2 linked regions of the Filimonas lacunae genome follow. The protein of the gene in region 1 interacts with the protein of each later gene in a pairwise test. Links are inferred from orthologs where the notes say so. Each region holds a gene or a part of one and is shown on either strand. Other genes may lie near its edges. The genes, in order: ligA and leuS.

Evidence for each region.
Region 2: the proteins of ligA (region 1) and leuS interact in binary tests that used the Escherichia coli proteins (3 or more experiments, as listed by UniProt). The link is inferred for Filimonas lacunae from one-to-one orthologs.

What each region holds. Positions count from the first base shown.
Region 1 is NZ_AP017422.1:7,415,026-7,429,919, reverse strand. Bases 6,908-9,804 are described here. They hold ligA (NAD-dependent DNA ligase LigA), read left to right. Parts: upstream 6,908-7,214; coding sequence 7,215-9,395; downstream 9,396-9,804. Other genes in these bases: eno (phosphopyruvate hydratase), read left to right, coding at 9,504-9,804; FLA_RS29445 (NUDIX hydrolase), read right to left, coding at 6,908-7,089. Outside these bases: FLA_RS29465 (FAD/NAD(P)-binding protein), read left to right, coding at 1-295; FLA_RS29460 (SusE domain-containing protein), read right to left, coding at 331-1,404; FLA_RS29455 (RagB/SusD family nutrient uptake outer membrane protein), read right to left, coding at 1,432-2,997; FLA_RS29450 (SusC/RagA family TonB-linked outer membrane protein), read right to left, coding at 3,017-6,004; more of FLA_RS29445, read right to left, coding at 6,337-6,907; more of eno, read left to right, coding at 9,805-10,790; FLA_RS29430 (FtsB family cell division protein), read left to right, coding at 10,874-11,185; FLA_RS29425 (hypothetical protein), read left to right, coding at 11,267-11,545; nth (endonuclease III), read left to right, coding at 11,581-12,228; FLA_RS29415 (tetratricopeptide repeat protein), read right to left, coding at 12,275-12,925; FLA_RS29405 (hypothetical protein), read right to left, coding at 13,194-13,946; dgt (dGTP triphosphohydrolase), read right to left, coding at 13,927-14,894. UniProt on the Escherichia coli protein: DNA ligase that catalyzes the formation of phosphodiester linkages between 5'-phosphoryl and 3'-hydroxyl groups in double-stranded DNA using NAD as a coenzyme and as the energy source for the reaction.
Region 2 is NZ_AP017422.1:6,372,670-6,388,036, reverse strand. Bases 5,573-8,942 are described here. They hold leuS (leucine--tRNA ligase), read left to right. Parts: upstream 5,573-5,961; coding sequence 5,962-8,742; downstream 8,743-8,942. Other genes in these bases: FLA_RS24985 (acyltransferase), read right to left, coding at 8,806-8,942; FLA_RS24995 (cell division protein FtsX), read right to left, coding at 5,573-5,807. Outside these bases: FLA_RS25025 (DUF3108 domain-containing protein), read left to right, coding at 1-269; FLA_RS25020 (MBL fold metallo-hydrolase), read right to left, coding at 270-1,130; FLA_RS25015 (MFS transporter), read right to left, coding at 1,134-2,498; FLA_RS25010 (undecaprenyl-diphosphate phosphatase), read right to left, coding at 2,561-3,355; FLA_RS25005 (DUF3098 domain-containing protein), read right to left, coding at 3,448-3,699; FLA_RS25000 (hypothetical protein), read right to left, coding at 3,744-4,778; more of FLA_RS24995, read right to left, coding at 4,932-5,572; more of FLA_RS24985, read right to left, coding at 8,943-9,366; FLA_RS24980 (S41 family peptidase), read right to left, coding at 9,700-12,921; FLA_RS24975 (peptidoglycan DD-metalloendopeptidase family protein), read left to right, coding at 13,054-13,749; FLA_RS24970 (helix-turn-helix domain-containing protein), read right to left, coding at 13,744-14,640; FLA_RS24965 (polysaccharide biosynthesis/export family protein), read left to right, coding at 15,304-15,367.

The sequences.
Region 1 (14,894 bases):
AGGGCCTGACAACAACGCCACAGCAAACAGCAACCCGCTGTTACACACCCTTTATCAAAAAGGAGTGATTGTAGCTGATCCCTTGCAATTGGGCATACTGGTTAACAAAGCCAATTTTTCTATTATCGACGCAGATGACTTTAACCATAAGAGGGTTGTAACGTTGGGTAATAACTTAAAAGGCCTGCTTTGGGAAAGCACAGCAATACCCGAACTGCGTAACCAGACCGAACAAACGTCTGCCTATTTATTAGGTATACTTTTCAAGGCACAAAAAAAGCCCGTATATAAATAATATACGGGCCTGAAGTGGGGGATGCAAAATACTTCCTAATTCTTTTGAACCGAATAGGTATAATATCCGGCACCAGCACTTAAGTTAAGTTTTACGGTATAGCTACCTGCCGTAGTAATTTGAATAGGTATGCCTCCGTTAGATAACCTTGTACCCTGCAAGCCAAAAAGATTTGCACTCTTTGTGCCATCACTATTGGCCCTGAATTTAAAACTGCCTGCAACCAGATTGGTTACTACTGACCAGGTTTCTGTAGCAGCGTCAAATGTCATTTGCGTATCAGTAGTAGTACCTCCCGAAGTGGCAGTACCTGTAAGTCCCCAGGTAGTTTTTGTAACAGACCACACTGCCGTAGACATATTAGCCGCTACACGATAATATCCCGCAGAAGGAACAGATAAATTAGCAGCAGAGCCACTGGTTGACAATGCGCCATTTAACACACCATAAGACACCGCCCAGCTACTGTCAGGAGTAATTTTGAATTCCAGAGATCCTGCCGGGAAGTTGATATAACCTTCATAGTTATTATCACTCTTCACTGAGTTAAGAACATGCGCTGTTGGGGGCGACCATCCCTGGTAGGCTCCTGGTGCGTATATGGTAGGATATTTAATTACTATCGCGTAAGGAGTTACTGTCAGCACCAGCGTATCTGAATATACAGGCTCAACAGTTGAACTTCCACTGGCGCTACCACCTTTATTCACGTCCGCTCTTACCCTTACCTGAACCTGGCTCGCAACATTAGCAGCCAAACCAGTGGTCTGATACAGGATAGTATCTAATTGCGCATGTGTAAACCCTTTGGTAAAAATGTCATTCCCTATTTCAACAGTAGTAGGATTTGCAAAATTATCCGATGCCAGGCCAAACTCTAACGAATAGGTTACTGCTGCACTATAACCATATTTCACCTCTGTCCAGTTAAAAGACGCAACAGTGGTAGAAGCCTTAAAGCTATCCAGCACTAACGCAGAAGTAACGCTAGTGCTTATTTTAGAAGCATTTTGTGCACCAAGAACGGCCCTGCTTTCATCTTTCTTACAGGCAGTTGCATAAGCAACAACTGCACCTGCAAAAAGAAATATATTGAACCACTTTTTCATATAAGCGATTTATTGATTGTATTAAAATTAGTACCCGGTATTCTGCTTTAAATTGGTATTGGCAATGATATCAGAAGAAGGAATCGGATAGATATTGAAATGTGCATCTACACTCTTTCCTCCCGAAACACCACCTTTCCACGGCCAAAGATAAGTGCTGGTAGTAAACTTGCCGTAACGGATCAAATCGGTACGTCTGGTACACTCCCAGAATAATTCACGTGCTCTTTCGTCCAGAACGTTATCAACAGTAAATGAAGTTACATTTCCAGATGTGTTTCCAAATGCTCTTTGACGCAACACGTTGATATAGTTAATAGCGTCTGAGGTATTGGTTCCTGCACGTAATGCAGCTTCCGCATAAGTCAGATACATTTCACCCAAACGGAATAACGGGAAATCAACATTCGTGTATACTCCATTGGTTGACGCAGGTGTAGTACTATCCTTATTCAGGTTTCTGTACTTAATTACCTTTTTACCTTGCTCAAACTTAGACACATCTGTAATAGTACTGCTGGTACCATAAAACATAGCCCTTTTATCCGCAGCGGCAAAAAGATCCGGCAAACTGGATGTAGTACGGTTACCACCCCAACCGCCATTGGGTACACCAAAGCTGGTTGGATTCATATCTGCGTTAATAGCAGAGTTAACCAGGAAGGTGGTACCACCATAGTTTTGAGAATAGTTACCGTCGTAGTTAATAGACAGGATGATTTCGTTATTACCAACGTTGTTATCCGCCATGAACAGCTGACCATAAGTGCCCATTAAAGAATAACCGGCATTGATCACTTTATTAGCATAAGTCATTGCTTCCGGATAATGGGTAGTACCGGTATACACACCTGCATTCAAATATAAACGCGCCTGTAATGCCCATGCCGCAGCCTGGTCTGCACGGCCATATTCATTGGTGCGGGGTGCCATCAGTAAAGAGTCCACTGCCAGCAGTTCAGATTCTACATACTTGAACAAATCAGCACGTTGAATCTGTGGCGGCATGGAGGTTCCAATCTGGCTGGCTTCTGTAACATACGGAGGATTGGCAAACATATCCATTAACACCCAATATTGGTACGCTCTTAAAAAACGGGCTTCTGCACGGAAATACTTAACTGTAGCAGCATCATTACCTGTGATATTACGGCTTGCCAGCTTGTCGTCAGTAGACTGTTTAATAAAGTCGTTACAAACGGTAATCTGGTAAATGCTGCGGGTATATAAACCTCTTAAAATGGTGTTGGCAGATGTCCACGATAAATTGTGGAAATCAGGCACACCAGGATCAGTCCATACGCACATCGCTTCATCGGTAGACAGCTCCTGCGCATTCCAGTACAACCTGATAAAATCAGAAGTACCAGCATCAATACCACCCAGGTCTGACTTATCAGAGCCTTCACTGCTGGTTAATGCAAAGGCGGCATATGCTTTGGCCAATGACCCTTTATAGGCAGTAACGCTGCCATAAGCGCTATCGGCATCAATACCGTTAGTAGGGTTTCTGTTCAGGTCTTTTGTACAGGAAGTCATGCAACCTGTCAGCAGCCCCAACACCCCTAATATATTCAACAAATTCTTTTTCATATCCTATTCGTTAAAGCTATTAATTAAAAGTAAGATTCACTCCCAGTGTATATGTTCTTGGTCTTGGATAAATTTTGTAATCCACACCTGTATACACAGAAGGATAAGTACCTAGATATCCAACTTCCGGATCTACACCTTTGTATTTAGTAATAACAAACACATTCTGGCAGTTGGCCATCACCGTCATACCTACTTTATTATTCAGCACACGGCCTACATTGTAGCTCAGGCTCAGGTTATCCATTCTCAGGAAAGAAGCGTTTTGCACATAGTAGTCGCTAAAAAACTGGTTATACTGGAATCCGGTTTTGAATGCATCAGATGCTGCATTGGAAATGTACTTGTTCGTGTTATTAATAACACTGGTAATACCAATGTTAGCAGCAACGTTATTATATACATAGTTTCCAATGTTGCCACGTAATACAGTAGCCAGTGTCCACTTTTTATAAGTAACGTCCGTTGTAAAACCTAAGATAAATTTAGGGAATGGGGATTTATAACGATATAAGTCGTTATCATCTACTTTATGATCGCCGTTTAAATCAGCGTAAACACCTTCAATAGGCTTTCCGTTTTTGTCATATACCTGTTTGTATACGTAGAACGCGTTAGGGCTGTAACCAACAGAGTGAATCTGTATGGTGTTACCTGTACCGCCGGTGATACCACCTGTAGTGTTACCTGCAAAAGAAGAATCGGTTGACTGTGTTAAGCTGGTTATAGTGTTCTTGTTGTAAGCAATGTTAAAACCAGCATTCCAGCTAAAGTCTTTATGATTGATAATAGAAGCATTGATAGCTAATTCCACGCCTTTGTTAGACATGTTACCTACGTTAGCTGTAACAATGTTGGTAAAGTTAGAACCAACAGGCAGTGTAATAGGCCCTAACAGGTCTTTGGTTTTCTTCTCGTAATAATCAATGCTACCGGTAATACGGTTTTTGAAAAATCCGAAATCTAAACCAATGTTGGCAGAACGGGTTTCTTCCCATCTCAGGTTGGTAATATAAGCAGCACCATACGTAGTATAGTAAAAGGTATTTCCAAACTGGTACAAGGCTGTGTTATTAGCGCTATAAGAGTATGAGCCAATATACCCGTAATTACCAATACCATCCTGGTTACCGGTTACACCATAAGTACCACGCACTTTTAAATCAGACAACCAATCTATTCCTTTCAGGAAGTTTTCCTGGCTGGCACGCCATGTAACACCCACAGAAGGGAATTTACCCCAACGATAATCAGGAGCAAACTTGGAAGAACCATCTGTACGGTAAGAAGCAGATAAGATATACTTACTGTCGAAAGTATATATCAACCTTGCATAGTAAGAAATCAATGTGTTTCTTGGTTTGTCATATGCATAAGTAACGGCCTTTAATACAGAATCACGGGCATTCAGTGTAGGGTAATTGTAAGTAGTGGTCAGGTTATCGTAATAACCATAACCAGCAGTTACGTTTATATTACTCTTAATTTGCTTTAAGTCCTTATTATAGTTCAGGAAAAACTCACCCACCCTGTTGTTCACTTTCTGCTTGTAAATGGTGTGAGAACCACCGGTAGAATAGTTAGAAGCAGCTTCCTGTGGAATAAAAGTATATCCATCACCTTTAGCAATATCGTATCCCAGGTTTAAGTTCGCACGGAGTTCCGGTAAAAAATGGAGCTTATAGTCAAACTGAATATTACCAAAGCTTCTGTTCACCTGGCCACGATCTTCTTTCTGGTTCAGTAAACCCACCGGGTTTTTAGGCGCGTTGGTATTTAATGCACCATTAGCATCTACCCACTCAAAATAACCCCCATAAGCACTTTTTCCACTATATACCGTTTGAGTAGGATCAAAAGTCAGAGCGGAAGAAATAGCGTCCTGGTTACCAAATCTTGATTTGGCAATTGTTCCTTTCAGGTTGATATCTACTTTCAGGTGATCGTCAAAGAATTTGGGACTTACGTTAATAGCAGCAGAATAACGATCCAGGTGGTCGTTTTTCAAAATACCATCCTGGTTTAAAAAACCTACTGAAACGCGGTAAGGCACTTTTTTAATAGCACCGCTCACACTCAGGTTATTATCGTTGGCAACAGCTGTTCTGAATATTTCTTTCTGCCAGTTGGTATTGGCAGAACCTAACAACTTGGTATAAGTAGTATCTCCCTGTGCCTGTACATAAGATCTTACCTGAGCGGCAGACAACACATCTACATACCTGGCGGCTTTGGAAGAAGAAACGTTAGTACTGAAATTGAGAACCGGCTTACCACTTTTTCCCTTTTTAGTGGTAATTAAGATAACGCCGTTAGAAGCACGTGAACCATAAATAGCAGTAGAAGCCGCATCCTTTAACACGGTGATATTTTCAATATCATTCGGGTTAATCAATGCCATCGGGTTAGACACACCCGAAATGCTTTGTACTGAGTTGGCCACAGGCACCCCGTCAATTACATATAAAGGGTCGTTACTACCACTAATAGAAGCACCTCCACGAATACGAATGGTACTTCCAGATCCTGGCTGGCCACCTGCCGGTGTAATAGAAACACCTGGCACTTTACCCGCAATCAACTGATCTGGTGAAGTGATTGTACCCTTTTGGAAATCTTTAGAACCCACCGATACAACCGAACCGGTCAGTTCTTTTTTCTTGGCGGTACCATAACCAATTACCACCACTTCGCCTAAGGCTGCGTTAGTAGCTTCTAACCTTACATTTATGGTAGTTCCTTCAATAGCTACAACCTGTGTAGCGTAGTTAAGAGAAGTTAATTCCAGCGAGTCTTTTCCAGCCGGTATCCTTAAAGTGAATGTGCCATCAGCTTTAGTGCGGGTGCCAATAGTGGAGCCTTTTACTAAAATTGATACATCTGCTAGTGGAGATCCATCCTTCGAGTCTGTAATTTTTCCTGTAACTACTTTATCCTGCGCAAGTGCCGGCAATGCTAAGCATAACAGCGGCAATACCAGCGGCAATAACAGTCGTTTGAAATTCATATCATGTGCGTTTACTAGTTTATGAAAATCACTTTAAAGGTGATTGGTTGAAAGTGGTGAAGCGGGTGGGGGTTGTAAACAAGGGAGCCACGCAGAAGAATACCAGCTGGCTCAGTACGGATAAGACAAGCAAATAGAGAATGATCATAGTAAAAATTTTATGGCAATACAAACAATCGTGTGCGTATATCGTACACATTTCAATTTTAACACTACAAAAGTGTGTAATTTTTACACAAACCAAAAAAAAACTTAAAGATTTATACCTTAAAAAGAGGTAAAAACGAATAACACCTCGATAAAGCATTAGTTCTTAATGCCTAGAAAGAATTTTAGAAGTCGATTCCAATCCAGCTACGCTGGCTTTTTTCGTACTTCTGAAAGTTAAATTTATACAGGCGACCTGGGCGGTGCGGCACATCATCTTCATATTCGCCGGTGTCAATTAACAAATCCATCGCGAAAAATTTCTTACGGAAGTTGCGGCGATCCAGCTTCACCCCTAAAATCACCTCATACAGGTTCTGCAGTTCACGCAGGGAGAATTTATCAGGCAGCAGGTTAATACCCAGTGGATGTTCCTGCATACGTTTTTGCAACCATTTATAGCAGTAATCCATTACCTCCTGGTGATCAAAGGCCATTTCCTTTAAACCGTTGATGCTATGCCAGTGCAACTCATTGTCATGAATTTTCAACTGGTGGTGTTCTATATTCAATAAGGAGCAATAGGCAACAGTCAATACCCTGCCACCCGGATGGCGGCCTGGCCGGCTAAAGGTACGCACCTGCTCCAGGTACACATCGTCCATCCCGGTTCTGCTGCGCATAATCCGGTAAGCTGCATCGTCCAGCTCTTCCTGGTCGCCGGCAAAATCGCCTAGCAACGACCATTTGTCCTTAAACAATTGTAAATCACTGCGAATAAGCAACACTTTCAGCTCATTTTCGTCAAAGCCGAATATTACACAGTCAACAGTAATAGGAACTTTAGGATAAGAAGCCACTAACTCAACCGCTTCTTTAATCATGTCACTTTCGCCTGGCTCACCAGTAGCAGTCTGGATATTAGGATTCATATTCATAATGGCAATAATGCGGGTTTAGGTTCAAAAATACAATATTCCTCTCGTTTGTGTAATTTTTACATACCCCTGCAGGCATGCGCTTCGCCGTAAGCTAATTACCTTTAGCCCCACAAATATCTAATATGTATTCGTTAGCGGAAACAAAAACACTACAACAAAGCACGCAAACACTAAAGGAAGTAAAAGAACTGAACCAAACCCACCTGAACGAATTAAAAGAGGTATTGCGTTTTCATGAACACCGATATTATGTACTAAGCGAACCGCTGCTGGCCGATGCCGAATACGACAGCCTGTACAAACAGCTGGAAAAAATTGAAAAAGAACATCCCGAACTGGTTACTCCCGATTCGCCCACACAAAGGGTAGGACTGGGATTAAGTAAATCTTTCCCTACCGTACAGCACCTGGTGCCTATGCTGTCGCTGGAAAACTCTTATAATGCAGATGACCTGATTGATTGGGACAGGAAGGCCCGTGAATTAACCGGCCTGGACATCATAGAATATTGCGCCGAACCCAAATTCGATGGCGCCAGTATCTCCCTCATTTACGAGAACGACCAGCTGGTACGTGGCGTTACCCGTGGTGATGGTGTAGAAGGGGAAGACATTACCAATAACATACGCCAGATACGCTCTATTCCACTGTCTGCGCCTTTTTCCAAATATGGTATACAGCAGATTGAAATTCGTGGCGAAATCATCATGAGCAAACAATCTTTCGAAAAATACAATGCTATGCTGGCCGAGAAAGGCGAATCAGCACTGGCCAATCCGCGTAACGCTGCCAGTGGTAGCCTGCGCATGAAAGACCCACGCGAAGTAGCTAAGAGAAACCTCGAAGCTTTTTTATACCACGTTAGTTTTTACACCACCACTGAGGGTGTAACACTGGCAATAGATGGCAAGCCCAACAACTCTCTACCGGAAGAAGCCATAGAAGCACATGGCACAACATTACCTACCGCCCATACGCCATTGGCTACACACTCTGGCTCACTGCAAATGCTGTGGGAATGTGGCTTTCGCTCGCCTCAGAAAGAAAAGCAGGTGTTGCAGGGTATAGAAGAAGTGATTAAGCATGTGCATGATTATGAAGTGATGCGCGATACCCTGCCCTACGAAATTGATGGTATGGTGATTAAAGTGAACAACCTGTTATTACAGGATCAGATGGGCATGACCACCCACCACCCCCGTTGGGCCATGGCCTTTAAGTTTAAAGCCCGCCAGGCCACTACCCGCCTGCGTAGTGTAGAATTCCAGGTAGGCCGCACCGGTGCAGTAACCCCCGTTGCCAAGCTGGACCCCGTGTTTATAGGCGGCGTTACCGTTAGCAGCATTTCTGTACACAACGAAGAATACATACGCGAAAAAGACCTGAAAATTGGCGACACCGTATTGATAGAAAGAGCCGGTGACGTTATTCCACAGATAGTGCAAAGCATGCCGGGTCTGCGGGATGGCAGCGAACAGCCTATTGAGTTTCCCCGCCACTGCCCCGTTTGTAACAGCGAGCTGGCGAAGGAAGAAGGAGAAGCCGTGTGGCGCTGTATTAATATTGAATGCCGTGCACAGGTGCTGGAGCGTATGATCCACTTTGTGAGTAAAGACGCTATGGATATTAAAAGCCTGGGCGAAGCCAATATTCACCGCTTTTACGAGCAAGGCCTGTTAAAGGATATCCCCGGTATTTACACGCTTGACTTTGAAGCCATTGCCCAGCTGGACAAGTTTGGCAAAAAATCTATCGAAAACCTTACTGCTGCCATTGAAGCCAGCAAGCAACAACCGCTGCACCGGGTAATTTACGGCCTGGGTATCCGGTTTGTAGGGGAAACCACCGCCAAAACTTTAGCCAACAGTGTACACCAGCTGCTGGAACTGGAAGGTAAAACAGAAGAAGAGCTGCAACAGCTGGAAGATATAGGCGTAAAAGTGGCACAAAGCATTGTAAAATTCTTCAGCAATCCGCAAAACATACAGATGCTGAAACAGTTACAACAACTGGGGCTGCAAATGGTGAATAACAAAACCAGCACCGCGACAGGCGACAATAGCCTGCAGGGGCAAACCTTTTTATTCACCGGCACTATGCCTGTTTTAAAAAGAAGCGACGCCGAAGCGATGGCCGAAGCGCATGGCGGAAAAATAGTAAGTGGGGTAAGCAGTAAATTAAATTACCTGGTGGTGGGCGAAGACGCCGGCAGCAAATTAGAAAAGGCAAAAAAAATTAATACCATCAAAATTATTGATGAGGCTGCTTTTCTGAAACTGGTGAACGACCAACAGGCTGAATAACAACTATTAACTAACACCAGTTAGCTGTATGTACGCAAAAAAGATTGTTTATTTGCACCACAATTAACCAATGACCTCTATTCTAAAACATTAAACCAATAATTAGTCATGAGCTACATTACCGACATTCATGCCCGCCAGATTTTAGATAGCCGCGGCAATCCTACAGTAGAAGTAGATGTTTTAACCGATGGTGGCCACCTGGGCCGCGCTGCTGTACCAAGCGGTGCTTCTACCGGTATTCATGAAGCTGTTGAACTGCGCGATAACGACAAAAGCGTTTACGTAGGTAAAGGTGTTTTAAAAGCTGTGTCTAACGTAAACGACATTGTAGCTGAGCAATTAATCGGCTGGGAAGTTTCTGATCAGGCTGGCATTGATGCTAAACTGCTGGAAATTGACGGTACCGAAAACAAAAGCAAACTGGGAGCTAACGCAACCCTGGCAATTTCTATGGCTGTAGCTAAAGCTGCTGCACTGGAAAGCGGTTTACCTTTATACCGTTACCTGGGTGGTGTTAACAGCACAGTGTTACCTATTCCTTTAATGAACATCCTGAACGGTGGTGTTCACGCTGATAACAAAATCGACTTCCAGGAATATATGATCGTTCCTGTTGGAGCAACTACTTTCAGCGAAGGTTTACGTTGGGGCGTTGAAATTTTCCACCAGCTGAAAACCGTTTTAAAGAAAAAAGGTTACAGCACTAACGTAGGTGACGAAGGCGGTTTTGCTCCTGATATCCAAAGCAACGAAGAAGCTATCGAAACTGTACTGGCTGCTATTGAAGCTGCTGGTTACAAAGTAGGTACTCAAATCGGTATTGCCCTGGATGCTGCCAGCAGCGAAATGTTCAAAGACGGCAAATACAAATTCTATAAGAGCAGCGGTAAAGAAATCACCAGCGATGAGATGGTTGCTTACTGGACTGAGTGGGTAAATAAATATCCTATCGTTTCTATCGAAGACGGTATGGCAGAAGAAGATTGGGAAGGCTGGAAAAAACTGACTGACGCTATCGGCGACAAAGTACAGCTGGTAGGTGACGATCTGTTTGTTACCAACACCAAAATCTTACAGCGCGGTATCAGCACAGGAACTGCTAACAGCATCCTGATTAAAGTAAACCAGATTGGTACTGTAACCGAAACTATCAACGCAGTTCAACTGGCACAAAACAGTGGCTACACCACCATCATGAGCCACAGAAGCGGTGAAACAGAAGATACCACTATCGCTGATCTGGCTGTTGCCCTTAACTGCGGTCAAATCAAAACCGGTTCTGCTTCCCGTACCGACCGTATGGCTAAGTACAACCAATTGATCCGTATTGAAGAGGCTTTAGGTGCTAACGCTATCTATCCTAACGGTAAAATCCGTTTCTTCAAGAAATAAGACTAACAAATAGTCATAAACTTCAATAGCCGGGATGACGATAGTCATACCCGGCTATTGAGTTTTTATCTACCTTTACTTTTATGAAAAAAGCTGTGGCCATTTTCTCATTGCTTAAAAATAAATACCTGCTGTCGGTAACTGCATTTGCCCTGCTGATGCTGTTTTTTGATCGCAATGATGTTTTTACGCAAATGGAAAGAAAAAAACAGCTGAAAGAACTACAGGCCAGTAAACAGTTTTACGTAGAAGAAATAGAGAAGACGAAGAAAGAACTGGCCGAACTGCAGAATAATCCGGCCGCACTGGAAAAATACGCCCGGGAAAACTACTACATGAAGCGTGACAATGAAGATGTGTACATTGTAGAAACACCCGACTCCAAAAAAAAGTAACCAATTCCAGACAATAACAGCACCTATCTGCCGTTTAATTAATTGTCTGTACTGCTTTTATAACATTGTTACCAGATCACTATGCACAATTGTACTACTGAAGATCTATTGCTGTACTTAGATGACGATTTGCCTGCCGTAGAACGTTCAAATATTGCCGCTATGTTACAAGATAACTGGGCCTTACGCGAAAAATTGCAAGTATTGAAAGAGGCCAAAGAACAACTAAACAGCGCACCTTTACAGGCGCCTAAACACAAAAGCCTGCAAAACGTACTCAATCATCTTTACAAAACCCAAAAGCGGGAGAAGCTTGCTTATGCAACGTTATATCCCAAACCTGCGGCAGATATAAGATAAGCCGGTATTTTCGTGTCAGTTTTTATCATACTACTATGACACGAAAGGAGAAGTACCAGTTTGTAATCAATTATTTCGAAAAACACGCCCCGGATGCCGAAACAGAATTGCTGTACGACAATCCGTTTCAATTACTGGTAGCAGTAATACTATCCGCCCAGTGTACCGATAAACGGGTAAACCTCACTACCCCCGTTTTGTTTGCCCACTACCCCACTCCCTATGCAATGGCAAATGCCACCTTCGACGAGTTGTTCCCTTTTATCAGAAGCATTTCGTACCCCAACAACAAAACCAAGCACCTCATAGGCATGGCTAATATGTTGATACACGATTTTAAAGGGGAAGTGCCTATGACGGTGGACGAACTGGTAAAACTGCCCGGCGTAGGTCGCAAAACAGCCAATGTAATTACTTCTGTGATAGATGCACAGCCCAATATGGCTGTTGATACACACGTGTTCCGTGTATCGCACCGGTTAGGCCTTACCACTACTACCGCCACCACCCCGCTGGCCGTAGAAAAACAACTGATTAAAAACTTCCCTACCGAACTCATTCATAAAGCCCACCACTGGCTCATATTGCACGGCAGGTATATTTGCCTGGCCCGCAATCCTAAATGTCCCCAGTGCGGGCTTACCGAAATATGTAACTACTACAGGAAAGTGATAAAAAAATAAAAGGGCCTTATGGCCCTTTTATTTTTTGTTACGGTATCACTTATCCTTATCCAGGTATACGTGAAATATATTTTTCAATCTCTTTAATCTGACTGATCACCTCTTTGGTGGTAGGCTTACAGGCTTTTGCCTTACGGAAAAAGTCTTTAGCAGCCCTGAACTCGCGCTTGTTCATAAATATCTGGCACATACTCAGGTAAGCCACCGCTTCGCTTTCCTTATCCGGAATACCGGCGCGGATAGCAGCACGGATATATTGCTCTCCGTTTCTAAAATCACCTTTCTGTAAGGCCATCATACCCAGCTGTAATTTGTTGGCACCTTCGGCTTCCGGCATGGGAGATCCAAGTTCAGAGCTTTTTTTCAGGTGCTTTTCTGCCGCATCAAAATCCTGCGACATCATGGCCATGTTACCCTTAATGGTAAAATACGTAGAACGGATAGGCTTATATAAGAGGTTGGGAAACCAGATAGAATTTAATATTTTCTCCACTTCCTCTACACGACCCTGTTCCATCGGCTCCTGTATCAAACGCAGTGGTCCGATGAAAAAATGGCTGAATAAAGCAATTACACCAAGGAAATACAAGATAAAAGAAGGCCAGAACCCTGTGGTTACGTTCACAGTTACCGCCAGCACAATGGCCAGAATCCCCAGCCAGAAACGGTATTTAATAAGGACGTTGTAGAACTTCATACATCAATTTTCGAGCGGCAAAGATAGGCGGTTAACACAAACTAAAGATTTTTAGATTGTATAATGCTGTATTCCATTATTTTTGCAGCCGAAAGAAACTACAGGTCCTGTAGTTCAATGGATAGAATAGAAGTTTCCTAAACTTTAGATACAAGTTCGATTCTTGTCAGGACCACATAAAACGCGATTTTTAGCCAATTGACTAAAAATCGCGTTTTTAATTTCTGAATAACTTTCTAGCTAAATAGGCCAATATCCTTGTCACAAATCACATATTGACAGAAAACCCCAGATCTTTTTTTCCTAAGTTTTTTGCAAAAACCTTTAGATACTCTTTTATATAGTGATATGGATATATAACGTCGTTAAAATGCTTGCGCTGAATTTTTTCGAAATCATCCTCATTATATTTCTCAAAGTGGCTAATGCAATACTTTTGTAATTCCTTTGAAACTCCCAAAAAGTATTTATGCTTGTAATAAAACGTATTAACAATGCACAGATGGGGCAATGGGTTTTCTTCTAAAACTAAATCCAACTCCCTTGTTTCTAAAAATCGTTTAAAAGTTGGTGTATAAACAAACTCCTTGTTGTTAAAGTCAAAAACAACTGAAGAAAAGTTAAAAAAAACGGTATTAGGCAAACTGTAATGTTCAAAAAGCTCTCGCGACACTTTTTTCTCAGAATAAGCCCATGTGTTACTAATATGCCATATATCAAAGGTCAAGTTTCCAACCTCCACTTTGTATCCACCAAAACTATTTCTCTTCCAAGAATATGCCCTAAAAGCAAATTCCATTAAACTTTCATCGAATTTTATAACAATGTCTAAATCCCTAATCTTACCCTTATAATTTAAAAAAAAGTTCCTAATAACACCACTAAAAATATGCACCTCAGCAAAGCGAGATAACTCATCCAAGAAGCTAAATGCTTCGATTCCTATATTACTTTTTAAGTAATACAAAAACTCATTTGAATAAGACTTCGAGTTCGATATATCAGCTAATCTTCTGTCCACTTATTTTTTGATAATGATCTAAGGCATACTGATCAGTCATGCCAGAAATAAAGTCCAAAATTATTCTAAATTTATAATAGTCGTTTAAATCCTCAAAATCTGGCTCAGCTATTTCATAAAGTTCCTTTCTCATTGTTCTTAATTCCACTAACTCGGCTTCTTCAAAGACCTCAAAAAACTGCCTTTTAAACATCTTCTCATAATCTTTTGCTATTTCAGAGAACCGTTTATGCTTAGTAGAAAGCATATCCTGCTCTTTTCTTTTCTCCGCTATATAATCAGCATTACCAGCAAATCTTTCTATATCCATTGTCAAAGAAGCTATCAGTTTTTCAAGCTTCCGATCTCCTATCTCAACCAGGTTCTCTTCAATTGCACAACTAATTACTGATTTGGAAATTAAATTTTTTGCTCGTTGAACATACTTAGGATTCGGATTAAAAAGAAACTCAATGTAAAAATCTAGAAGTCCAATAAAAACCGAATGCCCTGTAGACTCCAAATAATTTATCTCTCTCGATTTAAAAATTTTCTCTTTACAAAAGCTCTCTAACACCTTATAAACTTTATCAGAATCCTCTCTGATTAACTCCATATTATACTCCCCAAGCTCAATTTTTTCAAGATTTTCTTCAAAATTCCTAAAAGCAAGATCAACGAAGTAACGTATTAAGCTGATTCGAATGTTGACAATTTTAGCATTCGGTGTCAAAAAAGGATCTCCACAAGTAGAAGCAATTTTCTTTGCAATAGCTGATTCATTTTTACCAAAACATTCACCAACATATTGAATATCGAACAGGCCCTTATTAAACCCATCCTCCATATCCATACATAAATAGGCGATTGAATCTGCCGCTTCCATTAAATAACATAAAGGATGCCTTAATGTTCTGTCATTTAGCCTTAACCCACATTCCTCAATAATCATAGAAAAATAATGCTCTT
Region 2 (15,367 bases), 1.0 Mb from region 1 along the record:
ATAATGAAGTGTATGATTTATACATCCGTTACCAGGGGAAGGAAACGGTAAAAACCAAATATGGTAAGTTTCGCGCCATCAAGTTTAAACCACTTTTGCTGAAAGGCACGCTGTTCCAGGGCGGGGAAAAAATGAACTGTTGGGTAACAGACGACCCTAACCATATTCCTTTACGTATTGAAACTCCTATAGTGGTAGGTAGCATTAAAGTAGATATGATGCAATACCGCAACCTGCGGCACCCTATGTCGTCTTTAATTTCCTGGTAATTATATTTCGTTCAGGGCAAACGTAGTACCTAAGCGAATGCCCTTCTCCGTCATTTGCAGTGTGCAGCATTCATGTATAGGATCGTGCTCCAGGAAAAGGATATAATTATTATCCACCGCTTCCTGTAAAAAAGCTGTTTTTTCATTCAACGTTTCCAATGGGCGCATATCGTAAGCCATTACATAAGGCAATGGTATATGACCAGTAGAAGGTAACAGATCGGCCATGTATAAAATGGTTTTGCCTTTATAGGTGATCTGTGGCAACATCATGCTGCTGGTGTGCCCATTTACATACCGTATGGTGATGTTGTCGAGGAAAGGCGTTTGAGAAGTATATATAGGCGTTTCCAACGGACCATTGATAAACTGTAGCTGGCCACTTTGCTGTATAGGTAATATATTCTCTTTCAGAAAAGATGCTTTCTCCCGTTGATTAGGATTAGTGGCGCTTTCCCAATGCGTTTGGTTACTCCAGTAAGTAGCGTTTTTAAACGCAGTGCTTAGCTGGCCGTTGGTATTGAGTATAGCACCCCCTACATGGTCAAAATGCAGGTGGGTAAGTATTACATCTGTAATGTCATCCCGGTGAAAGCCATGTTTGGCCAAGGAGGAGTCTAAAGTAGCATTACCATGTAAATAGTAATGGCTAAAGAATTTGGTGTCTTGTTTATTGCCAATACCTGTGTCAATTAATATCAGGCGTTTGCCGTCTTCAATTAACAGCAGGCGCATAGCCCATGTACACATATTGTTTTCATCAGCCGGGTTTAGTTTATTCCATATGCTTTTGGGCACTACACCAAACATAGCGCCACCATCCAGTTTAAACAGTTCCGTATCAATTGTGTACAGTTTCATATGCTATTGTATTGCCGCTTTTTTTTCCTGTTTCAGTTTGCCAATGGCAAATAACATCAGAATGAAAGCTATGATAAAATAAAGGCCCAGCGCTAATACCGAGTTGCGCATGTTGTTGCCGGTGATTTGCTCAATAAAACCAAAGCTGGTCATACCTATTACTATCGCCAGCTTTTCCGTTACATCATAAAAGCTAAAGAAAGATGCGGTGTCTTTGGTTTCGGGCATTAGCTTGGCGTAGGTGCTACGGCTAAGACTTTGTATACCGCCCATTACCAGGCCAACGCTACCACCCAGTATAAAAAACTGCATGTTGTTTTCGGCTTCTGTATAATAAGCGCCAATGCAAATGCCTACCCAAATGAGTATCACTACCGCCAGCACGCTCAGGTTGCCAAAGCGGCCGGAAAGTTTACTCATTAACCAGGCACCGGCTATAGCCACTATCTGGATGATAAGCGTGGTAAGTATTAAAATATCGGTAGGTAAATGCAGGGTTTTGCTACCAAAGATGGCAGCTGCCAGCATTACAGTTTGTACTCCCATGCTGTAAAAGAAGAAAGAACGCAAAAAGCGTTTTAATACAGGTAAGCCCTGTAGCTGCTTCCATACTTTTTGCAGTTCCTGAAAGCCATGTTTGATAACAGAGCCATTGCGTGCAACCGTGGAAGGGGCAGAAAGCGGCAACCGTTTAAAGGGAATTTGTGCAAAGCCCAGCCACCATAACCCTACCAGTACAAAAGAGATACGGGCGGGAAAGTATTTGTATTGCGGATCGGCTGGAATAAAAAACAACTGTGGCTTCATTACTATTATAAAGCAAACAATCTGCAGCAGCACGCTGCCTATATAGCCGTAGGCAAAACCTTTGGCGCTTACCCTGTCCTGGTCTGGTTCTGCGGCTATTTCGGGCAGGTAGGCGTTGTAGAATACCTGGCTGCCACAATAACCTACAGCTGCCAGCATAAAAAACAACATGCCTGCTTCCAGCACAAAAGGACTGAAACCGGTGGGCTCAAAAGCGGCATTCATAGAAGGTGTTAACATAAACAGTGCACAACAGCTGAGCGCACCCACATAACAGAAAAACTGCATGAACTTTTTCTTGTTGCCCGAATAGTCTGCTATAGAACTTAATACAGGGCTTATGAGTGCTATGATAAGATAAGCGGCTGCCAGTGTATAATCCAGCAAAACCGAGTTTTCTATCGTATGCCCAAAGAAGCTCACCTTGCTGCCTTCTTTGGTAAGAGTGATGGCAGTATAATAAGCCGGGAATATAGTGGAGGTAATAACCAGGTTATACACACTGTTTGCCCAGTCGTACATGGCCCAGCCATTAATTACCTTTTTAGATGCGGTTTGCATTGGGTTGTTTGTTATTCGTGTAATGCTAGTTTTTTGTTACGATGCTGCCTGCAGCTGGATGTTTATAAAACTCCCTTATAAATAAGCACCAGCAAAACAGCTCCTATAATAATGCGATACCAGCCAAATAGTTTGAAGCCGTATTTCTGAATATAGCCAATGAAAAATTTAATGGCCAGCATGGCTACTACAAACGCTATTACATTACCCAGTGCCAGTAACATCAGGTTGTGGCTGTCTTTTAAAATTTCAGGATGGGTTTTGAAGGTTTTCAGCAGTTTGTAGCCTGTTGCTGCCGCCATGGTAGGGATAGCCAGGAAAAAGGAAAATTCTGCAGCCAGGTTACGTGTCATTTTTTGCTGCATACCACCAATAATGCTGGCAGCACTACGACTTACACCTGGAATCATGGCTAAACACTGCCATATACCTGTAATAAAAGCTTTAGGATAGCTGATACCCTGTTCTTCTTCAATAGCAGGAGTGGTAAATAAGCGGTCAATAAATAACAACACTATACCACCCAGCAATAAAGCAACGGCCACAGTAGTGGGGCTTTCCAGCAATTCATCAATTTTGTCTGAAAACAGAAAGCCGAGTAAAAGGGCTGGTATTACGGCTACTATCAGTTTAATATAGAATGCCCAGCGGTTGAGTGGAAAAAAGCGTTTCCAATACAGTATCACCACCGAAACAATGGCGCCTAACTGAATGGCTACTTCAAATAACTTGGTAAAATCATCTTCCGCAATGCCTAATAAAGAGCTGGCAATGATCATATGTCCGGTAGAGGATACAGGTAAAAACTCTGTAATGCCTTCAATAATGGCAATTACAATAGATTGAAAAGTTGTCATAAGAATAAAGAGACTAATTGGTGCCGGGTGTAAAAATAAAAAGCGATGGTACGTTGTCGTTTCCACCGCTTTTTGAGTTTGTTTATTTCAGATTACGCGTCAGCGTTCTTCTTTGGCTTTTTGAAGATGGCATATATTTCTATCAGCAATCCTAACACAATTACGATGGGCGCTAATGTAATGCGTCTGAAGCTGTATACCACTTTATAGTCGAACTGGTTGGGTTCGTTTTTACCGCCAGACATGAGCAATAAACCTAAAGCCACTACTGCTGCTCCAATAAGCATCCACATGTAGTTCTCTTTTGTAAATAATACCGGAATTGACGGTTTTTTGTCAGACATATGTTACCTGGTTTTGTGGCTGCAAAATAGTGGATTTCTGAAAATTAATTAGTCTGTGGCGCAAAATGTCTTGATCTTTTAGCATTTCTTAGAAAAAGATCGTTCAAGGCAGTAGCCAATTTTTTCAGGGTTTCACCATCCCGCTCATCATAACCGTTTGCCGCCAGGGCTTCTGCTTCCGGGATGGCCTTTTCCGGCATATCCAGGTACATGTATATCACGGCTTTATTATAGTAGCTGCTGTAGCGCATTTTACGGTCAGCTTTATCTGTGCCCGGGTATTTGGTTTTTACCGATTCAAAATAGTCCAGGATAGGAGCCATAGCAGCGCTAAAGCTGTCGAGTGACTCATTAGCTGTCATGTGCGCAAAAGCGATCTTGATTTTTTCAATGGCTTCCTGCTGTGCCTGGTGTTCGGGGTGTTTTTTCGCGTTCAGTATCCACAGGTAGTCGTAACCACCACGCTGGGGAAAGCCAAAATCGTTGCTCAGGCCACGGCTCAGGTTGGCGGTGGCATTATTAATAATATTGGCAGTAAGCGACTTTTTTACTTCAATCCTGTTATTGTTCCAGTACTCAGAAGCTTCGCGCCGGTTGTTGTAGGAAGAAGAGGTATAGGTGCTGGAAGTGCCCAACGCCGCATTGTAAATAACCACGCCCTGGTTGTCTACCGCTTTACCGGTGCAGGTAAGGCTGTATTTGGCGGTGGCAAAATAGGTGTATACACGGCCGGTTTCTTTACCATCTTTATCCTTTTTAATTTCTACGTTCTCTTTTATCTCAATATCGCTGAAACTTAAATCGCTGGCAGTAAGGGTAACACTGATGGCTGGGTTTTGGGCGTCCCATTTTAAACCATCGATCACAATATTCCCTTCAATGGTTTCTAACGGAATAGAATTGCTGATGTTGCCGGGCACTACTGCACGGGCATAATAACTCAATGCATTGGGACTAATGGGCCTGTGTGGCAGATCGCGATACTGATATTGGATCGTGTACCGGTCTAAATCAACTTTTTGCGCCTGTGCGCCGGAAATAAATAGTGCTGTTGTCAGTAGTAACACTGAATACTTCATGGTAGTTGGGTTTGAGGTTATTTTTAATCAAGGGGATACTGCCAAAGGGCAGTAAATGTGCCGAAAAATAAGCGTTTTTTTAACATTTTCAGTCGGGAAATAAAAAAGACCCCGTTTTATGCGGGGCCTTTTTCCACTTTTAAAGTCTATCGTTTAATACAGATCGTCCAGTTTCATTTTCAGGTATTTCATTACACTACGGTGGGTACTGAATAAAGAAATACCTACGCCTATGGCAATCATGCCGCCAAATAAAATGAGTGTTAACTGTGTGTTATGGATGGCTTTCAGTTGTGGAAACTGATTTTCGGCCCATTGTATCACACTGAAAAGGATAGCGATGGCTATTACCGAGCTGATAAGCCCGTTTAACACAGCGCGCAAGTCCATCGGTTTCACAATAAAACCACGGGTGGCGCCTACCATTTGCATGGTTTTAATTAAAAAGCGGTTGCTGAACATGGCCAGGCGAATGGTGGTATCTATGCTTACTACTATAATAACGCACAACACTATGGCTATTACCAGGAAAATAGCGCCCAGTTTGCTGGTGCGCTCGTTCAGGCTGCTTACCAGGCTTTGCGGGTATTGTAAATCGGTGATCTGGTTGCCGTAGGCCGACATTAATACGGTAGAGATCTTTTTCAGGCTGTCGTTATTTACATACTGCGCCTTGGTGTAAAAGTCAATGCTTTCCGGCAGGGGGTTATAGTCCAGGAATTTACTCCAGTCTTCATTATTTTCCTTGTTCCAGATTTCCTTCGCGGTTTCTTTATTAATATACTTTACCTCCCGGGCAAAAGGCTGGCCTGCTATAAACTGCTGAATCTGACTGATAGAATCTTTATTCAGGGTACGCAGGTAGGCGCTGATGCGGATATCTTCTTTAAAGGCGTTGCTGGCCTGACTGAAATTGAGGAACAACCATCCCATTATTCCCATGATTAACAGTACAATGGCTACACCAATGATACTGTATACATAACTGGGCTTGCTTCTGCCTGCTGATAATTTGCCAAATTGCGCCATGCTTATAAATTAGTTTAGAAAGGTTAGTACCCGGGCAAATTTAGGGTATTTGCCCCCTTAAAAACTTACCTTTGCGGCCTAAATAGCTAAAAAATACCAATAACTATTCCGGCTTTTTTAGTTTTTTGCATCAGACTCATTACTTATACACTGTATGGAATACGATTTCAGAAAAATTGAACAGCATTGGCAGGACTACTGGAAGCAAACCAATGCGTACAAGGTGGCTAACAATTCAGAGAAACCCAAGTATTATGTGCTGGATATGTTCCCTTATCCCAGTGGGGCAGGGTTGCATGTGGGCCATCCGCTAGGCTATATTTCCAGCGACATCTATGCACGTTTTAAACGTTTAAAAGGGTTTAACGTGCTACATCCAATGGGGTATGATGCTTTTGGGTTACCGGCCGAGCAGTATGCTATTGAGCATGGCGTGCATCCGGCTGTGAGTACAGATAAAAATATCGCCACTTTCCGCAAGCAGCTGGATAATATCGGTTTTTGCTTTGATTGGGACAGGGAAGTGCGTACTTCAGATGTCTCTTATTATAAATGGACGCAGTGGATTTTTCTGCAACTGTTCAATAGTTTCTACAATCGTGTAAGTAATAAAGCGGAAAATATTTCGGTGCTGGCAGCTTCTTTTGAAAAAGAAGGTAACAGCGTACACCCTTTCCCCAGCGCCCAGTATAAACTGGCCAATGGTAAAGCTACTTTTACGGCTGCTGACTGGAAGGCTTTTGATGAAGCTACCCAGCAAGGTATTTTAATGGAATACCGTTTAAGCTTTTGTGGTTATGGTGAGGTAAACTGGTGCGAAGGTTTAGGCACCGTGCTGGCAAACGACGAAGTGATCAATGGGGTAAGTGAACGCGGTGGTTTTCCGGTGGTGAAAAAGAAACTGCGTCAGTGGTACCTGCGTATTACCGAGTATGCCGACAGGTTGCTGGAAGGGCTGGAGCGTGTTGATTACAGTGATGCCATGAAAGAAATGCAAACCAACTGGATTGGTAAAAGCTATGGCGCTGAAATTGACTTTGCAGTAAGCAGCGAAGCAGTAACTGCCGATTTAACACTGACCGTGTATACCACCCGCCCCGATACCATTTTTGGGGTAGACTTTATGGTAGTAGCGCCAGAACATGAACTGATTGAACAAATAACCACTGCCGGCCAAAAGCAGGCAGTAGAGGAATATATCGCTTATGTAAAAAGCCGTAGCGACCGTGAGCGTATGGCGGAAAAGAAAATTTCCGGCTGCTTTACGGGGGCTTATGTCATTAATCCTTTCAGCGGTAAAAAAGTGCCGGTGTGGATTTCTGAATATGTATTGGCGGGCTATGGTACCGGTGCTATTATGGCGGTGCCTTGTGGTGATGAACGTGATTTTAAATTTGCACAGCATTTTAATATCCCGGTTACCAACATTATTGGTGATGCCTTCGATGGCAATGAAGCCAATGCTACCAAAGATGCCCTGTTACAAAATAGCGATTTCCTGAACGGCGTGGGCATGCGTGAAGCGATGGCCATTGTTATTGATAAGTTGGTGGAAATGGGTATAGGTAAAAGGAAAGTGAACTTTAAAATGCGCGATGCTGCTTTCAGCCGCCAGCGTTATTGGGGTGAGCCATTCCCTGTTAAATGGATCAATGGCGTAGCTTATCCTTTAAGCGAAAATGAACTGCCACTTGAATTGCCTTTTATTGAGAAATATGGCCCTGGTCCGGAAGGGGAAGGCCCGCTGGCCAATGTACCTGCCTGGACAGAGCGTCACCTGGAAACCAACACCATGCCCGGCTATGCAGGCAGCAGCTGGTATTTCCTGCGCTATATGGACCCACATAATAACGAGACTTTCTGCGACAGAAAAGTAAGTGATTACTGGGGACAGGTAGATGTGTACATAGGTGGTACAGAGCACGCGGTTGGACATTTGCTGTATAGCCGTATGTGGACTAAAATATTATTCGACCTGGGACATATCGGACACGACGAACCGTACAAGCGGTTAGTAAACCAGGGCATGATACAGGGCAGCAGCCGTTTTGTGTACAGGGTAAGAGGGACTAATCAATATGTATCTGGCGGTTTAGCTGATCAATATGAAACGGACAGGTTACATGTAGATGTAAACATTGTAGACGGAGTGGAGTTGGATACTGCAGCGTTTAAACAATGGAAGCCTGAATTTGCTGATGCTACATTTATCCTGGAAGATGGGAAATATATCTGTTCCAGTGAGGTGGAGAAGATGTCTAAGAGCAAATTCAATACGGTTAACCCGGATGTGCTGGTAGAAAAATACGGGGCAGACACTTTCCGTATGTATGAAATGTTCTTAGGCCCTGTGGAGCAAAGCAAACCCTGGGATACTAAAGGTATTGAAGGCGTACACCGTTTCCTGCGTAAGCTGTGGCGTTTGTTCTTTGACGAAGTAAAGGGCAAAGTATGGACTGATGAAAAAGCTACTGATGCAGAATTGAAAGTGTTGCATAAGGCTATTCAGAAAATTGAAAAAGATACCGAAGCTTTTTCTTTCAATACAGCTGTGAGTGCCTTTATGGTGTGTGTGAATGAGCTGAGTGATTTGAAATGCAATAAGAAAGAAATACTGCAACATGTGCTGGTATTGCTTACGCCTTATGCACCACACATTGCAGAGCAGTTATGGAGCGAATTAGGCAATGCTGGTTCTGTGTTGGATGCAGCTTATCCTGTGTTTGAAGAAAAATATGTAACAGAATCTACTAAAGAATATCCTGTTAGTATTAATGGTAAACTGCGTACCACTATTCATATCGATTTAAATGCATCGCAGGCGGAAGTAGAAGCGATTGTATTTGCAAACGAAGTAGTACAAAAATGGGTAGATGGCCAGCCTGTTAAAAAGTTCGTTTTCGTGAAAGGTAAAATGGTGAACGTTGTAATATAAACGTTATTGTATAGTGGAGAGCGGGATGCATGAAAATGTGTCCCGCTCTTTTTTACAGGTGCTTTAGTATACAAAGCCTACGCCTTCCTTATCAATAATGCGTTTCATTTCGTTCATTTTCTCCAGGCTTATATTACCGCTAAGTGTATATTCTTTTTCAAATAGGTTTACACCTGCCTTCATTAACTGCTTTTGCTGATCGAAGTATTCATGGATGTAACAAATGAATTTTGCCGGGTTGCCTGCATATAAAGCGTTTGCTTCTAATTTTTTGGTAACGATAGAGCCCGCTCCAACTATCACGTTATCTTCTATAGTTACACCAGGCATAATAATGCAGCCAGCTCCTACGAAAACATTATTACCAATTATAACATTTTTTACCTTACTATAATTCAGGTAAAGCTTGGTACTGGCATCGTGAGCAAGTATATGTACCCGTGGTGCAAATGTGACATTATCACCTATGGTAATATGCCAGAAGTGTGATGGGTCTATAATACAACCTTGCATCATTGAAAAATTTTTACCTATACTCATTCCTCTTTTCTTCAACGCTGCTATTTTACTTTCTGAAGTTAGTCCCAGCATGTTTTTTAAAAAAAAGATCAGTTTCCGTTTCATACTTTTTAATAATAGGTATTAATAAGAAGTTACTTTTATCAATAATGTAAACATGTTAGCTGATTTTTTTTATCATAAATAACTCATATACTACTTTATATAATTTAGTTCTGAAAAGAAATAAATAAAAAAGCCCCTATGTAGAAACAAGGGGGCGTTGCTAACCTATGAAAAACACCTATTTAAATAAAATAATAATCTAATTGTTATTTATTGGAGCAAGTTAACATTTTCGTTTTATTGAATATAAAACTTGCGACGAAATATTTGCTTCCTGCGGCGAATTCAAAGTAATTTCCAGTAAATAACAGGCATTTTGCCGATTAATACTGGTTATTTCACTTCCTTCAGCATTTCCTTTACAGCAGCTTCCAGTTGGTCGTCTTTGCCATTCAGGAAGTCTTCATAAGGCAGTGTAACCTTGATATCTGGTTCAACCTGAAGGTTTTCTGTAGGTCTGTTTTCTTTCCCGATAGTAGCTACCATTGGAATACCAAACACAATGGTAGGGTCTATTTGTTGCTCCCACCAAACAGCGGTACCGGTGCCGGCTACCGGCATACCCACTAGTTTGCCAATGGCATTTTGTTTATAGATATAAGGGAAAATGAATGCGTCGCTATAGTTGCCTTCACTCATTAACACGCAGCTGGGCTTTTGCCAGCGACTCACAGGTTCACCGCCCGTGGCAATGTTTCCTTGAGGAGCAAAGCGCAGATAGGTTTTGCCACTGAGGAAGGTGTTTAAGTCGTCATGCAACCAGCCACCGCCATTGAAACGGGTGTCTACAATCAACGCTTTCTTTTCCAGGTTACGGCCCATCACCTTGTCAAACACTTCACGAAAACTGCCGTCGTTCATACCCTGTACATGTACATAACCAATCTGGCCATTGCTCAGCTTATCTACCATTTTGGTCATCTTATCCACCCAACGTGTATACAGTAAAGCATTTTCTTCGCCAATGGTAATCGGTTTTACGGTTTCGTCCCAACTACCCTGGCCGTCTTTCACACTTAATAAAGTGTTTTTATCTGCCTTTTGGTTCAGCAGTTTAGCCCAGTCGATATTATCTGTAATGGCTTCGCCGTCAATCTTTTCAATAATAGTTCCGGCTTTAATTTTACTGCCGGCTTTGTCCAGCGGACCGCCTGAAATTACCTCTGTCACTTTTAAACCATTGCCGGTGTAGCTTTCATCATACAACAGGCCCAGGCTGGCGGTAACATCTGCATTGGCCATGCGCGGGCTGTAACGGCCACCGGTGTGCGAGCCATTCAATTCGCCCAGCAGCTCACTTAACAGTTCCTGGAAATCGTAGTTATTGCTGATGTGTGGTAAAAAGCGGGCGTAGGTGTCGTGATAACCTTTCCAGTTAATACCATGAATAGCAGGATCATAAAATTTCTTCTGTACCTGTCTCCAGGTGTGCTCATAAATATAGCTGCGTTCAGCGGCGGCATCCAACACCATATCTCCGCTAATGCCAATAGGGGTTACTTTACCGCTTTCCGCATCAATTTTCACCAGGCCACCCCTGTTGCTGGCAAACAGGCTTTTGCCGTCTTTGCTCACTTCCAAACCGCTGGGGCTGCCACCGAGTTTAGCTAGGATACGGGTATCATGCGTGCGGGGCTCCGTTACCCACAGGTCAAAGCCTTTTTCAAAAGAAGACAAATAATACAGCTTGCTGCCGTCTTTGCTTAAAATATAGTCACTGATAGAAGAGCTGTTGATGGTAAGCTTTACCCGGCGATTGTCTAAATCGTCCAGGTTTAACACCAACGGAGTTTTGCTGTCTTCTTTCGTTTTTTTATCGTCTTTCTTAGTCGTGTCTTTCTTTTCTTCTTTTTCTTTCAGCAGTGCGAGTTCTTCTTTGCTCAGTTTAAAACGGTCGTACTGCTCTTTATCAAAGAATACCCCAAACACATCTACTTCGCGGCTGCCTTGTACTGCCAGTGAGCGGCGTCCGTCGCGGTCGCTGGTCCAGGTAAGCATTTTACCATCCAGGGCCCATTTGGCACTGCCTTCACCAAACCCGCTGTTTACCGGGTAGGATATAGCCTGTGAACCATCTGCTTTAATTAAGCCTGTGTTGCTGGTAAAAAAATAATTGCGCTGATCGTCGGTGATAATCCATTTGCTGTCGGGGCTCCACTGGAACGACCAGTCGCCGTCGCTATAGCTGTGGTTATGACCTGCCGGCAACAGGGTGCGCGTTTTTTTGCTGGCCAGGTTGTATACTTTTAAAATATTACGCTCTTCTACATAAGCTACTTCCTTACCATCCGGTGAAAATTTCGGCTGAAATTCTTCTGCATCGGTAGCAATTAAAGGCTCTTCTTTAATAAGAGTTGCGGCGTAAAAATAAGGTTCGTCTTTACGCACAATCGTAGCCTGGTAAATGTCCCAGCTATTGTTTCTTTCTGCTGAGTATAACAGGGTTTTACCATCAGGCGACCATTCAATCATACGCTCCTGTGAAGGGGTGTTGGTAATGCGTTTGGTTTGTCCGCCTTCTACACTGGTTACAAACACCTCACCACGGTTTACAAAGGCAATTTCTTTACCATTAGGACTTACTGTAAACTCGGTAACATTACCGTTGATGGGAATGTTTTTTTCTACATTGCCCCGTCCGTCATTAGCAATCAAGATACTTACCTTTTTAGGGGTGCCATCATTTTGCAGGGTGTATATTTCACCATTCCAGCTAAAACACAAAGTGTTATTGCTGCTGCGGCTGAGGTGGCGCACCGGGTTGTCTTTGAATTTAGTAAGTTGTTGTTCGCTTGCGCCAGCTGTCAGGGATGCTTTATACAGGTTTTGTGTGCCATCTTTTTCATTGAGATAGTAAAAAGATTGATCATCACTGCTGAAAACAGGTTCCCTGTCTTCCCCTTCAAAACTGGTAAGTTTACGGTAACTGTTAGCGCCTATGTCCATTACCCATATGTCGCGGGTTACAGCAGAGGTATGGTGTTTGCGCCAGGCATCTTCATAGCCTTTGCGGTCCTGGAAAATCAGCTGGGTGCCTTTGCTGTTGTAGTGGGCATTTTCCATACCAGCAGCACTGATCAATACCGGGCGGCCACCGGTTACAGCAACGCTGTATAAGTTCTGAAACAGGCGTGGACTGTTAAAGCGTACACTGGTAGCAGGTGCGGTGCGCCCACTGCCAAAGATCACTTTTTTGTCGTCGGTAGTGAAGTCATACGGATAATCGTTAGCGCTGTTATTGGTAACGCGGGTAGGAGCGCCACCTGTAGCAGGCATTACAAACACGTCAAAGTTGCCATACCTGTCGCTGGCAAAAGCAATGGTTTTTCCGTCGTGGCTCCATACAGGCATCATGTCCTGGGCCTCATGAATAGTTAATGGAACGGCTGTTCCTCCCTGGGCATCTACCCGGTAAATATCCCCTTTGTAGCCAAACAGAATTGTTTTTCCATCTGGTGAAATACTGGGGTATCTTAGCCATAAGGGATTGTTTTGAGCGGCGGCGGTAAGGCCAATGCAGGATAAGCCAATCGCCAGTAGTTTACGCATCTTCATTTACTGCTGTTTAGTTTCTCGAATAATGGCTAAAGATAAGAAGGATGGAAAAGGATTTTTACTATGATTGGGAAGTGGGTCGGTAAATTGATGGATGAGCGGTAATTGCTATAAAAGTGAATAGAGTTGTATATGATACAGGTAGATAAAGCCAGTTTGCACCAGGTAGTCCCATTTTCACCTGGAGCAGATAAGTTGTTATTGATGGATTTTACCGCTGCTAATGCCGCATTAACAGAAAACCTGGTGAGCAACCCGGTATTGCTGAACAGCTCCATAGAAGTATGGTTAAGGCAGGCAAATGCACGCTATGGAATAGGCGGGTATGCCGAAGACAGGGCCTTATACCGAACCAGAGCTTTGTTTGGCAATGCAGATAACAATACTGCTGGCGAATCGCGTAGCATACATCTGGGTATTGACATCTGGGGCCCGGAAGGCACGCCTGTTTACGCTCCACTGGCAGGCGTGGTGCATAGCTTTGCTTTTAATAACCAGCCGGGCGATTATGGGGCAACTATTATTGTACAGCATACAGTAAATGGCAATACTTTTCATACACTGTATGGACACCTGTCGTTTGATAGTATACGGGAGTTGGCAAAAGGGCAGGAGATTGCGGCAGGGGCATTACTGGCCAGGTTTGGCAACCTTGCCGAAAATGGTAACTGGCCGCCGCACCTGCATTTTCAGGTGGTGATAGATATGCAGGGGAAAGAAGGAGATTATCCGGGTGTATGCAAGCCTTCTGAAAAGGATGAATATCTGGCTAATTGTCCGGATGCAGACAAGCTATTGCAGATGATGCGGTATGCAACAGCCTTATGAGAGTATTTCCTTTCTAAAATGTGTAAAGCTTACACCGGAGTTATTTTTAAAAAACTTGCTGAAATGTGCAATGTCTGTAAAGCCAAGCATATAGGCAATCTCCTTCATACTATTATTGGAATGAATAGCTTGCTTTTTAGCTTCCATAACAATTAACCGTTGAATTTGTGCGCTTGCGGTGGAGCCTGTTATTTTTTTTACGGCCCGGTTCAGGTAGTTAGGCGACACGCATAATTCACTGGCAAAATCAGATACCTGTTTCATACTGGTGAAGTTAGATTTTAGCAGGTACATGAACCGCTGCACCAGTTCACCATCTTTGGATGTGGGCATGGTTTCCTTTCTGCCTGTAAGCTTGCGCGAGAAGTAGGCGCTGAGTATATACAGTAAACCCGATAAAATTTCAGACCGCAGCAGGTTATAACTATTATACTCATTTTTCATAATAGTAGTGATAAATGCTATTTCCGATTGTATGGCTGCATCTGCTACGATGATAGAAGTGCTCATAATGGCTGAATAAGGGTGTAAAGCACCTGTTCCTCTTTTATAAATGCCTGCCCGGTATAAAAACTCTTCCGAAAAGGAGATGTAATACCCTTTAGCATTCCCATTGGTCTGTATCCTGCGTATCTGGCCGGGAACCAGGCAGTATATGAAATTATCACTGATAATATGGGTATCCACATCTATGGCTATTAACCCCGCAGCGGTAGTAAAACAGATGATTTCGTAGCGGGTAAGCCGTTTGCGCTCGCCTTTTAATAAATGAACGCAGGCTGGCTCATCCAGTAGTTGGATGTCAAAAGCATTTTCCTGTTCCGGACTATAAGAAGGTTTGCCTGCAGTGTATAATAACTGGTTGTTCATAGCGGTTTCTATTTTCAGCACAATGCGTCAGTTACAACTAAAATGCCATACCTTAAATTGTTGATTATTAGATAGTTGAGATGTATGGTATCTCCTTAAATCATGATATATCATAAATTTATCGTAGTTAATAGGGATATATCGCAAATGAAGGCAGTAACTGTTGATGTCCCCTCAGATTAAAAATACATTAGCAAAAAATGCGAAGAGAGACGGCCGGATTAAGATTAGGAAGTTATTATGAAAGAGTGGAAAAGCTTTTTGTACCTTTACTCAGCTACAAATCCGGTATCCGTTAAGAGTTTTAGATTTTTCTTAAAACATAACCTATTGTTTTATAATCAGATACTTATCTGAATTCTACTCATTTATTTGACGGGCGGCAAATAATCTATTATAGAAAAATAAAATATTGTTCAGTATTGTATTATCAATGAATACAATATGATGTTGTTCTGAAAAATGAACAAAACTGAATATCCCTTTCCCTGTGTGGGATTTGCTCATATATAATTTAATCTGAATTTAATTTATCGTTTAAAAAACAAACATTGCGGCCTTAATTGAATGGTAATCACTTTTCAATTAAGGCTAAAAGGCAGTTATTAAAAATTAGGATAATCCGTGTGATTAACTGTAGCGGTAGCTATTTTTTAGAAGTTAGTTCCCGATATACGATTTGTTATGAAATTAAGTCTTGTTCCTTCTATTGCCATGTGTGTAATGGCAATGGCCTGTTCTACAACAA